Regions from separate parts of the Microbacterium sp. NPDC058345 genome, predicted to be linked through region 2. Evidence: predicted binding sites of a transcription regulator. Region 2 holds the regulator's gene; the other holds the start of a gene.
What was found. Region 2 encodes HrcA, which represses chaperone genes, less so after heat shock. Its sites were predicted from a motif close to TTNGCACTCGNNNNNNNCGAGTGCNAA; they were not measured.

Region 1: the regulator HrcA is predicted to act here: its motif matches at 1,628-1,654, upstream of groL (chaperonin GroEL).

The regions. Positions count from the first base shown of each region.
Region 1 covers NZ_JBHXIG010000001.1:26,791-31,915, forward strand. Annotated here, with positions in the region: gene groL (chaperonin GroEL) at 1-1,592, opposite strand, end outside; gene ACFWH5_RS00165 (LytR C-terminal domain-containing protein) at 1,698-2,282, opposite strand; gene ACFWH5_RS00170 (DUF3263 domain-containing protein) at 2,339-2,596, opposite strand; gene ACFWH5_RS00175 (DUF2332 family protein) at 2,606-3,598, opposite strand; gene msrB (peptide-methionine (R)-S-oxide reductase MsrB) at 3,649-4,053, shown strand; gene ACFWH5_RS00185 (nitroreductase family protein) at 4,050-4,598, shown strand; gene ACFWH5_RS00190 (DMT family transporter) at 4,599-5,125, opposite strand, start outside.
Region 2 covers NZ_JBHXIG010000002.1:570,261-575,385, forward strand. Annotated here, with positions in the region: gene ACFWH5_RS10420 (16S rRNA (uracil(1498)-N(3))-methyltransferase) at 1-205, opposite strand, end outside; gene dnaJ (molecular chaperone DnaJ) at 232-1,338, opposite strand; gene hrcA (heat-inducible transcriptional repressor HrcA) at 1,381-2,424, opposite strand; gene ACFWH5_RS10435 (endonuclease domain-containing protein) at 2,662-3,585, shown strand; gene hemW (radical SAM family heme chaperone HemW) at 3,689-4,909, opposite strand; gene ACFWH5_RS10445 (DUF1990 family protein) at 4,909-5,125, opposite strand, start outside.

The DNA.
Region 1 (5,125 bases), on a different contig from region 2:
GCCGGCACGGCCGGAGCCTTCTCGGGCTTGTCGGCCACGACCGCCTCGGTGGTGAGGAACAGACCGGCGATCGACGCGGCGTTCTGCAGCGCCGAGCGGGTGACCTTGGCCGGGTCGATGATGCCCTGTGCGAACATGTCGCCGTACTCGCCGGTGGCGGCGTTCAGGCCCTGGCCGCCGGGGAGCTCGGAGACCTTGTTCGCCACGACGCCCGGCTCGAGGCCGGCGTTCAGGGCGATCTGCTTCAGCGGGGCCTCGATCGCGACGCGCACGATGTTGGCACCGGTCGCCTCGTCGCCCGACAGCTCGAGGGCACCGAGGGCCTTCGCACCCGACTGGATCAGGGCGACGCCACCACCGGCGACGATGCCCTCCTCGACCGCAGCCTTCGCGTTGCGCACGGCGTCCTCGATGCGGTGCTTGCGCTCCTTGAGCTCGACCTCCGTGGCCGCGCCCGCCTTGATGACGGCCACGCCGCCGGCGAGCTTGGCGAGGCGCTCCTGCAGCTTCTCGCGGTCGTAGTCGCTGTCGGTGTTCTCGATCTCGCGGCGGATCTGGGTCACGCGGCCCTCGATCTGGGACGCCTCGCCGGCGCCCTCGACGATCGTGGTCTCGTCCTTGGTGACGATGACCTTGCGAGCGCGGCCGAGCAGGTCGAGGGTAGTGTTCTCGAGCTTGAGGCCGACCTCCTCGGTGATGACCTGGCCGCCGGTGAGGATCGCGATGTCCTGCAGCTGAGCCTTGCGACGGTCGCCGAAGCCGGGGGCCTTGACGGCGACCGACTTGAAGATGCCGCGGATCTTGTTCAGCACGAGCGTCGCGAGAGCCTCGCCCTCGACGTCCTCGGCGATGATGACGAGCTCCTTGCCGTCCTGGATCACCTTGTCGACGACCGGCAGCAGGTCCTTGATGTTGCCGATCTTCTGGTTGGCGATGAGGATGTACGGGTCCTCGAAGACCGCCTCCTGGCGCTCCGGGTCCGTCACGAAGTACGGGTTCAGGTAGCCCTTGTCGAAGCGCATGCCCTCGGTGAGCTCGAGCTCGGTGCCGAAGGTCTGCGACTCCTCGACGGTGACGACACCCTCCTTGCCGACCTTGTCGATCGCCTCGGCGATGAGCGCCCCGATCTCGGTGTCGGCGGCGGAGATGGATGCGGTCGCGGCGATCTGCTCCTTCGACTCGATCTCCTTGGCGCTGCTCAGCAGCTCCTCGGTGATCGCGGCGACGGCCTTCTCGATGCCGCGCTTGAGCGAGATGGGGTCGGCGCCGGCTGCGACGTTGCGCAGACCCTCGCGGACCAGTGCCTGAGCGAGGACGGTCGCCGTCGTGGTGCCGTCACCGGCGACGTCGTCGGTCTTCTTGGCGACCTCCTTGACGAGCTCCGCGCCGATCTTCTCGTACGGGTCGTCGAGCTCGATCTCCTTGGCGATCGACACACCGTCGTTCGTGATGGTGGGAGCGCCCCACTTCTTTTCGAGCACGACGTTGCGACCGCGCGGGCCGAGGGTCACCTTGACGGCGTCGGCCAGGATGTTCAGGCCGCGCTCGAGGCCACGACGGGCCTCCTCATCGAAAGCGATGATCTTTGCCATGAGTCTTTCGTCCCTCCCGGACGTAGGCGTTGGATTTAGCACTCAGGGTGATCGAGTGCTAACACCAGTCTGGCACTCGACCCATGAGAGTGCAAGCCACCGGGATCAGCCCTCCGGCGTCTCCTCCGTGCCGGCGGTCTCTCCGCCGCCCGACACCCGGTCGAGTCCGATCACCACGGTGAGCTGCTTGCGATCGGAATCGTTCAGCGTCGCGTAGAAGTCGCTCTGCTCGACCTCTGCACCGCCGAGGACCTCGGCCACTCCCAGGGCGGCGGCCTCATCGGCCTCGTCGACGTAGAACACCGTCGTCTGGGTGAACTCCTGGCTCGAGCCGTCGCTGCCGAACACGTCGGCGGCGGCCCAGCCCTCGGCGAGCAGGCTCTGGCGGGCCGACTCCACCAGCCCGTCGGCGGGCGTCGCATTCAGGATCAGCACGCGGTACGAGGTGTCCACCTCGGCGACGACACCCGGCGGCTGCGCCGTCGGCTCCTCCGCCGCGGGGAACAGCGAGATGCGGCCCATCATCACCAGCGCGACGAAGATGCCGACGACGATCAGCACCAGGGCGACCGCGGCCGACCACAGCAGCACGACCGCTCCGTTCATGCCGGGTTGCTCGGCACGGTGGGCGCCTACGCGGCCGGTGGCGTGGGGAACGTCGTCGAATCGGTCATGCGGGTGCTTGGACACCCCTCGATGCTAGCCGGAGGATCCCGGGATCCCGCTCCGAGCGGCACAGCGGCGGCTCAGCCGACGAAGCCCCGCATCCGCGAGGTGCGCCGCGATGCGCGCGTGTCGGCGAGCCGCCGCAGGCGCCGCACGAGCAGTGGGTCGAACTCCAGCGCCTGCTGCGTCTCGATGAGGCGCCCCAGCAGCTGGTAGTAGCGCGCCGGACTCATGCCCAGCTGCGCCCGGATGGTCTCCTCCTTCATGCCGCCGTGCCGCGGCCAGGCGGCCTCCAGCGTCAGGATCGCGCGGTCGCGATCGGTGAGGTCTCCGAGCATGGGGCCAGGCTACGCGGCATCCGGTCCCGAACCTGCGCGCCACTCCCACCAGCGGCCCAACGGATCGGCGGCGGCGCGCACCCGTCCGTCCAGCGCGACGGCGAAGCCGTTCCAGGACGAGGCGTCCAGCGCCGGCCGCCATGCGTCGTGCAGCGCCGGCGGGTCGATCGTGATCCACCGGGCGTCGAGCGCACGGATGCGCTCGATGAGCGTCAGGCGCTCCGCGCGGGGCAGGTACACGAGCACACCGGGGGTCATCACCACCAGCGTGGCGTCGGCGGGCGCGGACGCCACCGCCTCGTTCAGCCGCGCGGCGACATCGCCGGCGATCAGCAGCGGCGGATCGGCGGCGACGATCTGGAGGGCGGCGGCGATCCGCTCCGCCCGCTCGGTCTCCCCCGGCCAGATCAGCGCTTCCAGCCAGGCCCTGTCGTCGGCGTCGGCGGCATCGAGCGGGGCGATGTCGATCCCGGCACGCCAGACGATCTGCGGCATCCGCAGCGGCGGAAGCTCCCCGCTGACCCTGCTCACCAGCCGCACCGGCGACGGCCCGCCTTCGGGGTCGATGCGCGCACGCTCCCGCCCTGACCCGTCGATGAAGCGAAAGGAGTACCGATCGGGGTACAGGCAGAGCCCGGCGGCGGCTCCCAGTTCGAGCAGGGCGATGGGACCGTCGACCTCGCTCAGCGCGGGGAGCATCGCGGCCAGGCGCAGCGGCTCATTGGTCTGCACGGCGCGGCGCCGGCATTCCGCCACCACGTCGTCGACGTGCGCCAGCACGAACTCCCGCCAGGCGCGATAGTCGCCCAGCGGCGCGCCCCGCAACCGCGACACCGCGAAAACCAGCGGAGGCTGCCGATGCCGCTCGTCGAGCCGGTCGAGCACTGAGAGCACCTCGGCATCGCCGGCGACTCCCCGCGCCCACACGACGTACATCGCACTGCGCCCGGGCGCCTCGTCCCGCGCGAAGCGTTCGTATCTCGCGCGCACAGCATCGGTCATCCGTCCATTCTCGCCGTGCCGGTGCCGCTGCGACGGGAGAGAATGGAGACATGACCTACAGCGTGAACAAGACGGATGCCGAGTGGCGGGCCGAACTCGGCGATGACCAGTACGCGGTGCTGCGCCAGGCGGCCACGGAGCGCGCATGGACCGGCGAGCTGCTCGATGAGAAGCGCAGCGGCCTGTACCAGTGCGGCGCCTGCGGAGCGGAGCTGTTCAAGAGCGGCACGAAGTTCGACTCCGGATGCGGCTGGCCGAGCTTCTACGAGTCGGTGCGTCCCGACGCCGTGGAGCTCGTCGAGGACCGCAGCCTGGGCATGGAACGGACTGAGGTCCGGTGCGCGAACTGCGGATCCCACCTGGGCCACGTCTTCCCCGACGGCTTCGGCACCCCCACCGGCGACCGATACTGCATGAACTCGCTCGCATTGAACTTCACCCCCGACGCACAGTGACCGCGATCGACGCGGTCCTCGCCCGCACCTCCTGGTCGAAGGTCACCGAGGACGCGCCGACGCACGACGAGCTGCTGCCGCTGATCGCCGCGGCGGGACGAGTCGCCGACCACTCCGCGCTGCGCCCCTGGCGCCTGATCGAGCTGCGCGGCGACGACCGGCTGGCGCTCGGCGCGGCGATCGCCAAGGCGCAGAAGGACACGAAGCCGTCGAGCAAGCCTTTGCGCGCCTCGCTGCTGATCGCCGTGGTGGTGTCGTACCGCAAGAGCGACAAGGTGCCGCACTGGGAGCAGGAGGCGGTCGCGGCGGGCGTGGCGCACACCCTCAGCCTGCTGCTGGACGAGGCGGGCTGGGGTGTCATCTGGCGCACCGGAGGCTACACCCGCGCGAAGGCGGTCGCGAAGGCGCACGGGTTGAAGAAGAACGAAGAGCTGCTCGGCTGGCTCTACGTCGGCGGCAAGCCGGAGGGCAAGCAGCCGGGGCGGCGCAAGCCGATCGACGCCGAGGCGATGATCAGCCGGATGCCGCGGAAGTCGCCGCGCTGATCAGCGCCGGCGCCGAGGCAGCGCCACGACGACCGAGGTGAACGCGACGACCACCATCGCGATGAGCTGCCACAGCGCGGGGCGACCCGCCGTCGGCCATGCCACGTCGATGACGATCGACGCGCTCAGCTGCCCGAGAACGCTGCCAAGGCTCATCAGCAGCACGCCGGTGTGAGCGACGAGGAACGCGCCGAGCAGGATGTAGAGGAAGCCGAGCAGTCCGCCGATGTAGAGCCAGGGCTCGGCAGGCAGCGCGCGCGGCAGTCCGCGAACGGCGACGCTCAGGCTCGCAGCCACGATCAGCACCGCGGTTCCCGCGACGAAGCTCATCAGCGTCGCGGCGATCGGCGAGGCGACCCTCTTCGCGAGCCGCCCGTTGGCGCCCGCCTGCCACGCGATGCCCGCGCCGGCGAGGAACGGCAGCACGAGCAGCACCGGCGGGGCGGAGCTCAGCACATCGCCACCCAGGGAGATGCCGACGGCGACGAGTGCGAGCGCGCCGCCGAGGACGCGTCCCGGTGTCACGG
Region 2 (5,125 bases):
GGGAGATGCGCACCGTGACCTGCGACGCCGAGACGTCCTCGACGGCGCCCTCCAGCCAGACGCCCGCTCCGTCGCCGATCGTCACGCTCTCGCCGACCCGCACCCGCCGCACGACGGCGGCGTGCTTGGCCTCGGCTCCGGTGAGCGTGATCAGCTCGCCGGCATCCGCACCGGAGCAGGTCGGGACGATGAAGTGCAGGGCCATGGGGCTCCGATCCGCGTGCGCGTGGGTCAGTGGCTGCGGAAGCGGTCGCGCAGCTTCGAGAACAGTCCCTGCTGGAACTGGGCGAGCTTGGGCGCCGGCGCCTTGGTCTTCTTCGCGAAGTCCTCGATGAGTTTGCGCTGCGCCGAATCCAGCCGGGTGGGCGTCAGCACCTGCACGCCGACCCGCAGATCACCGCGTTGCGACCCGCGCAAGGGTGTGATGCCCCGGCCGCCGATGGTGAGCACGTCGCCCGATTGAACGCCGGCGCGCAGCTCCAGATCGACCGTGCCGTCCAGGCCGTCGATCGTGGTCGTGGTGCCGAGGATCGCGTCGGTCATCGACACCTCGAGCGTCGCCAGCAGGTCGTCGCCCTCGCGGCTGAAGACCGGGTGCGGGGCGACGGTGACCTCGACGTACAGGTCGCCGTTCGGGCCGCCGGCCCTGCCCACCTCACCCGAGCCGGGAAGCTGCAGGCGCAGACCGGTCTCGACGCCGGCGGGGATGTCGAGCGAGACGGCGCGACGCGAGCGCACCCGTCCCTGCCCGGCGCACGTGCCGCACGGGTACGGGATGGTCGTACCGTAGCCTTCGCAGGTGCCGCACGGCTGAGTGGTGACCACGTTGCCCAGCAGGCTGCGCACCTGTCGCTGCACGTGCCCGCTGCCGCCGCACACGTCGCAGGTGACCGGCGCGGTGCCCTCCTGACAGCAGCTGCCCTTGCAGGTCTCGCACAGCACTGCCGTGTCGACCTCGATGTCACGGTGCACGCCGAACACGACGTCGCCGAGGTCGAGGGTGATGCGCACCAGGGCGTCCTGCCCTCGTTCGCGCCGCGACCGGGGTCGCGCTCCCCTGCCGCCGCCGGAGGCGCCGAAGAACGTCTCGAAGATGTCGCCGAAACCGCCGAAACCGCCGAAGCCGCCGTCCTCGCCACCGCCCATGTCGTAGCGGCGTCGTGACTCGTCGTCGCTGAGCACGTCGTACGCGTGCGTGACCAGCTTGAAGCGCTCCGCGGCGTCGTCTCCCGGATTCACATCCGGGTGCAGCTGTCGTGCCAGTCTGCGGTAGGCCTTCTTGATCTCATCCTGCGTGGCGTCGCGAGACACCCCGAGAACCTCATAATGGTCCGCCACGATCACCTTTCTGCGTGTGCGTGCTGCTGTGTGCCGTCCGCGTCAGCGGCCGGCCTCGTCGTCCTCGAGCATCCGCGACAGGTAGCGGGCGACGGCCCGTGCCGCTGCGAGATTGCTCGGATAGTCCATGCGCGTGGGACCCATCACCCCGACGCGCGCGGTGCCGCCGGGGGCGGCGTAGTTGCTCGCGACGATCGACGCCTCGCCGAGCCCGAAGGGCGCGTTCTCGGTGCCGATGCTGGTCGCGAGGCCATGCTCGTCGGTGACCATCTCACCCATCAGCCGCAGCAGGGTCACCTGCTCCTCGATGGCCTCGAGCAGCGGGTGGATGCTGCCGCGGAAGTCCTGCTCGCGGCGCGCCAGGGTCGCCGCACCCGCCATGACCAGCCGCTCCTGACGGAACTCGGCCAGTTCCTCGGCGATCACCGCGGCGAGCGACACGAGCGCGGGATGCAGACGCGCGGCCGGCGATCCTGCCTCGGGCCGGCCGAGCGAGGTCATCCGGTCGGCGGCATCGCTCACCGCGCGACCGGTGATCAGGGCGGACAGGCGAGCGCGCAGCACGGCCACGTCCTCGTCATCGACCTCGATGGGCAGCGGCGAGATGCGCTGCGACACCCCGCCGGCGTCGGTGACCAGCACCACGAGCAGCCGATTCGGGGCCAGGGCGACCAGCTCCACATGCGTGATGCTCGCCCGTGCGAAGGACGGGTACTGCGCGAGCGCGACCTGCCCGGTGAGCTGGGTGAGCACGCGCACGGTGCGGGCCATCAGGTCGTCGAGGTCGCTGGGGTCGGCGAGGAATGTCTCGATGGCGCTGCGTTGCGCGGCCGAGAGCGGCCGCAGCTGCGCCAGGTGGTTCACGAAGAGCCGGTACCCCTTGTCGGTGGGCACGCGCCCCGACGAGGTGTGCGGAGCGGTGATGAGCTCCTCATCCTCGAGCAGCGCCATGTCGTTGCGGATGGTGGCCGCCGACACCCCGAAGGCGTGCCGCTCCACGATCGACTTGCTGCCGACCGGCTCGTGGGACTCGACGTAGTCCTGCACGATCGCGCGGAGGACCTGCAGTCCTCGTTCCGTGACCATGTTCCCCTCCCGCTGGCACTCCGACGTTCTGAGTGCCAATTCTACTCCGGACTGCCTGTACCGAGCCCAACACCCTTGCACGCGGGGCGTCGATGCGTCTCAGGCGAGATCAGAAACGCCTGTCGGGAGCCGGTCCGGGAAGCGTTTCTGATCCGCTTCGGCGAAGCGGCGGTGAAGGTTGTCCACAGCCGGGCCTGGATCGGCGCGCGCAGTCCGCCGAACCGGGAACATGTCAGGATGCGACACCGGGTACCACTGCCCGCCAGACTGGGCGAGAGCTTCCTCATGCGGGATGCCGCGCGCGCGGGCGTGCGGCGAGGGCGAGCGGATGCCGCCGACCTGCATCGTCCCTTCCACGGCGTGCGCAGTCTCGCCGCACCGGCCTGCTTCACCGAGCAGGTCGCCGCCTATCGACCACGAATGAGCCCCGACCAGTATCTCGTCGGCGTGTCGGCTGCGCGCGCCTGGGGTCTTCCGCTCGCTCGGTCCTGGTCCCCCGCCGAGCCGATCGAGATCGGCGTGCCCACTCAATTGAGTCCACCACGCACCGCAGGCGTGCGCGGACGGCGACTGCACCGCGACAGGGTCCGGATCCACCGCTCGCGCGGCGTCCGCATCGCCGATCCGGTCGCGACCTGCTTCAGCCTCGCGCCTACTCTCACACGCGATGAAGCGGTGACGATCCTCGATGCCCTGGTGACGTCGTCCTTCAACTACCCCGGTCTGGGACCGGGGCGCCCGCTGAGCTCACTCGACGAGATCCGGGAGCGGCTGGCCCAGTGGGGGCGGTTCCCGGGGTCCGGAGTCATCCGCGCTGCACTGCCGTCAGTGCGCGAAGGAGTCGAGTCTCCGAAGGAGACCGAGACCCGGCTTGCGCTGGTCTCCGCGCGGCTGCCCGAGCCGGTCGTGCAGCACGACGTCTTCGATGGCGGGCGGTTCGTCGCCCGCGCCGACCTCGCCTATCCGCAGCTGCGCATCGCCATCGAGTACGAAGGCGACGGGCACCGCACGGACAAAGACCAGTGGCGGACGGACATCCGTCGCCAGCGTGAACTGGAGGATCTCGGCTGGATCGTCATCCGGCTCACGGCTGACGATCTCACACACGGCCGTGACGCCTTCCTGAGCCGCGTGCGTCGGGCCATCTCCGCGCGCTCCTGATCGCACTCGGGCCGGCGGAGATCAGAAACGCCGCTCCGCGGGCGATCGCAGCAGCGTTTCTGATCCGGGCTGGGGCCGGCGGCGCTCAGGCCGGGCGCGGCGATCAGCCCGTGAGCGCCCGCACGACCGCGTCGGCGAGCAGCCGTCCGCGCAGGGTGAGCCGCACCCGGCGCTCACGCAGCGCGGCCGCGGCGTCGACGAGGCCGTCGGATATGAGACCCGCGACGCGGTCGCGACGCTCCTCGGCGATCTCGTCGATCGCCAGCCCTTCGACCAGGCGGCTCTGCAGCAGCACCCGCTCGAGCATGCGCGCCTCGGCATCGGGGCGTTCCCGTCCGGCCGCCGGGGAATCCCCCGCGTCGAGACGCTGAGCGTAGGCGGCCGGGTGCTTCACGTTCCACCAGCGCAGCCCGGCGACATGACTGTGGGCTCCTGGGCCGAAGCCCCACCAGTCCGAGCCTCGCCAGTAGGCGAGGTTGTGCAGCGAGCGGTTCCGGTCGCTGCGCGCCCAGTTGCTGACCTCGTACCATCCGAAGCCCGCGGCCGCCAGGCGCTCATCGGCGGTCTCGTACATGTCGGCCTGCAGATCGTCATCGGGCGCGGGCACCTCGCCCCGGCGGATCTGGCGCGCGAGCTTCGTGCCGTCCTCGATGATCAGCGCATAGGCGGAGACGTGGTCGGGTTCCAGGGCCAGCGCGGCGTCCAGCGAGCGCTCCCAGTCGGCGAGCGTCTCCCCCGGTGCGCCGTAGATGAGATCGACGCTGACATCGAGGCCCGCCTGGCGTGCCGCATGCACGGCCGTGCTGACGTTCTCCGGCCGGTGCGTGCGGTCGAGAGCCGCGAGCACGTGCGGCACCGCGGACTGCATCCCGATGGACATGCGGGTGACCCCCGCGTCGGCGAGCGTCCGCACCACCTCGGGCGTGACGGTGTCGGGGTTCGCCTCGACGGTCACCTCGGCGCCGGGACGGATGCCGAAGGCCGCGGCGACGCCGTCCAGCATCCGCCCGAGATCACCGGCCGGAAGCAGCGTCGGCGTGCCGCCGCCGAAGAAGACGGTGTCGAGGGGACGCAGCGCGTCCGCCTCGGACAGCACCTCTCGTGCGAGAGAGACTTCGCGCAGCAGCGTCGACGCGTAGTCCTCCTGCTTCGCGCCGCGCAGCTCTCCGGACGTGTAGGTGTTGAAGTCGCAGTATCCGCAGCGTACCCGGCAGAACGGCACGTGCAGGTAGGCGGAGAACGGCGTGGCGCCGTCCGGTCTCAGATCGGCGGGCAGGCGTCCGTCGGCGGGCGCCGGGTCGCCCAGCGGCAGAGGACCCGCCATCAGATCGGCGTCGCGTACAGCGGCGAGATGGCCCGCAGATACAGCGCGAAGAGCTCACGACGACGACGCTTCACCAGCCCCGGCAGACGGTACAGCAGCGACACCGGTGCGTCGAAGGCGCGCACGGTGAACCACACCTCATCGGTGTCCTCGCGCCAGTCGATGTCGAACGACTCCTCGCCGCTCACGACCGAACCGCCGATCGTGCCGAGCACG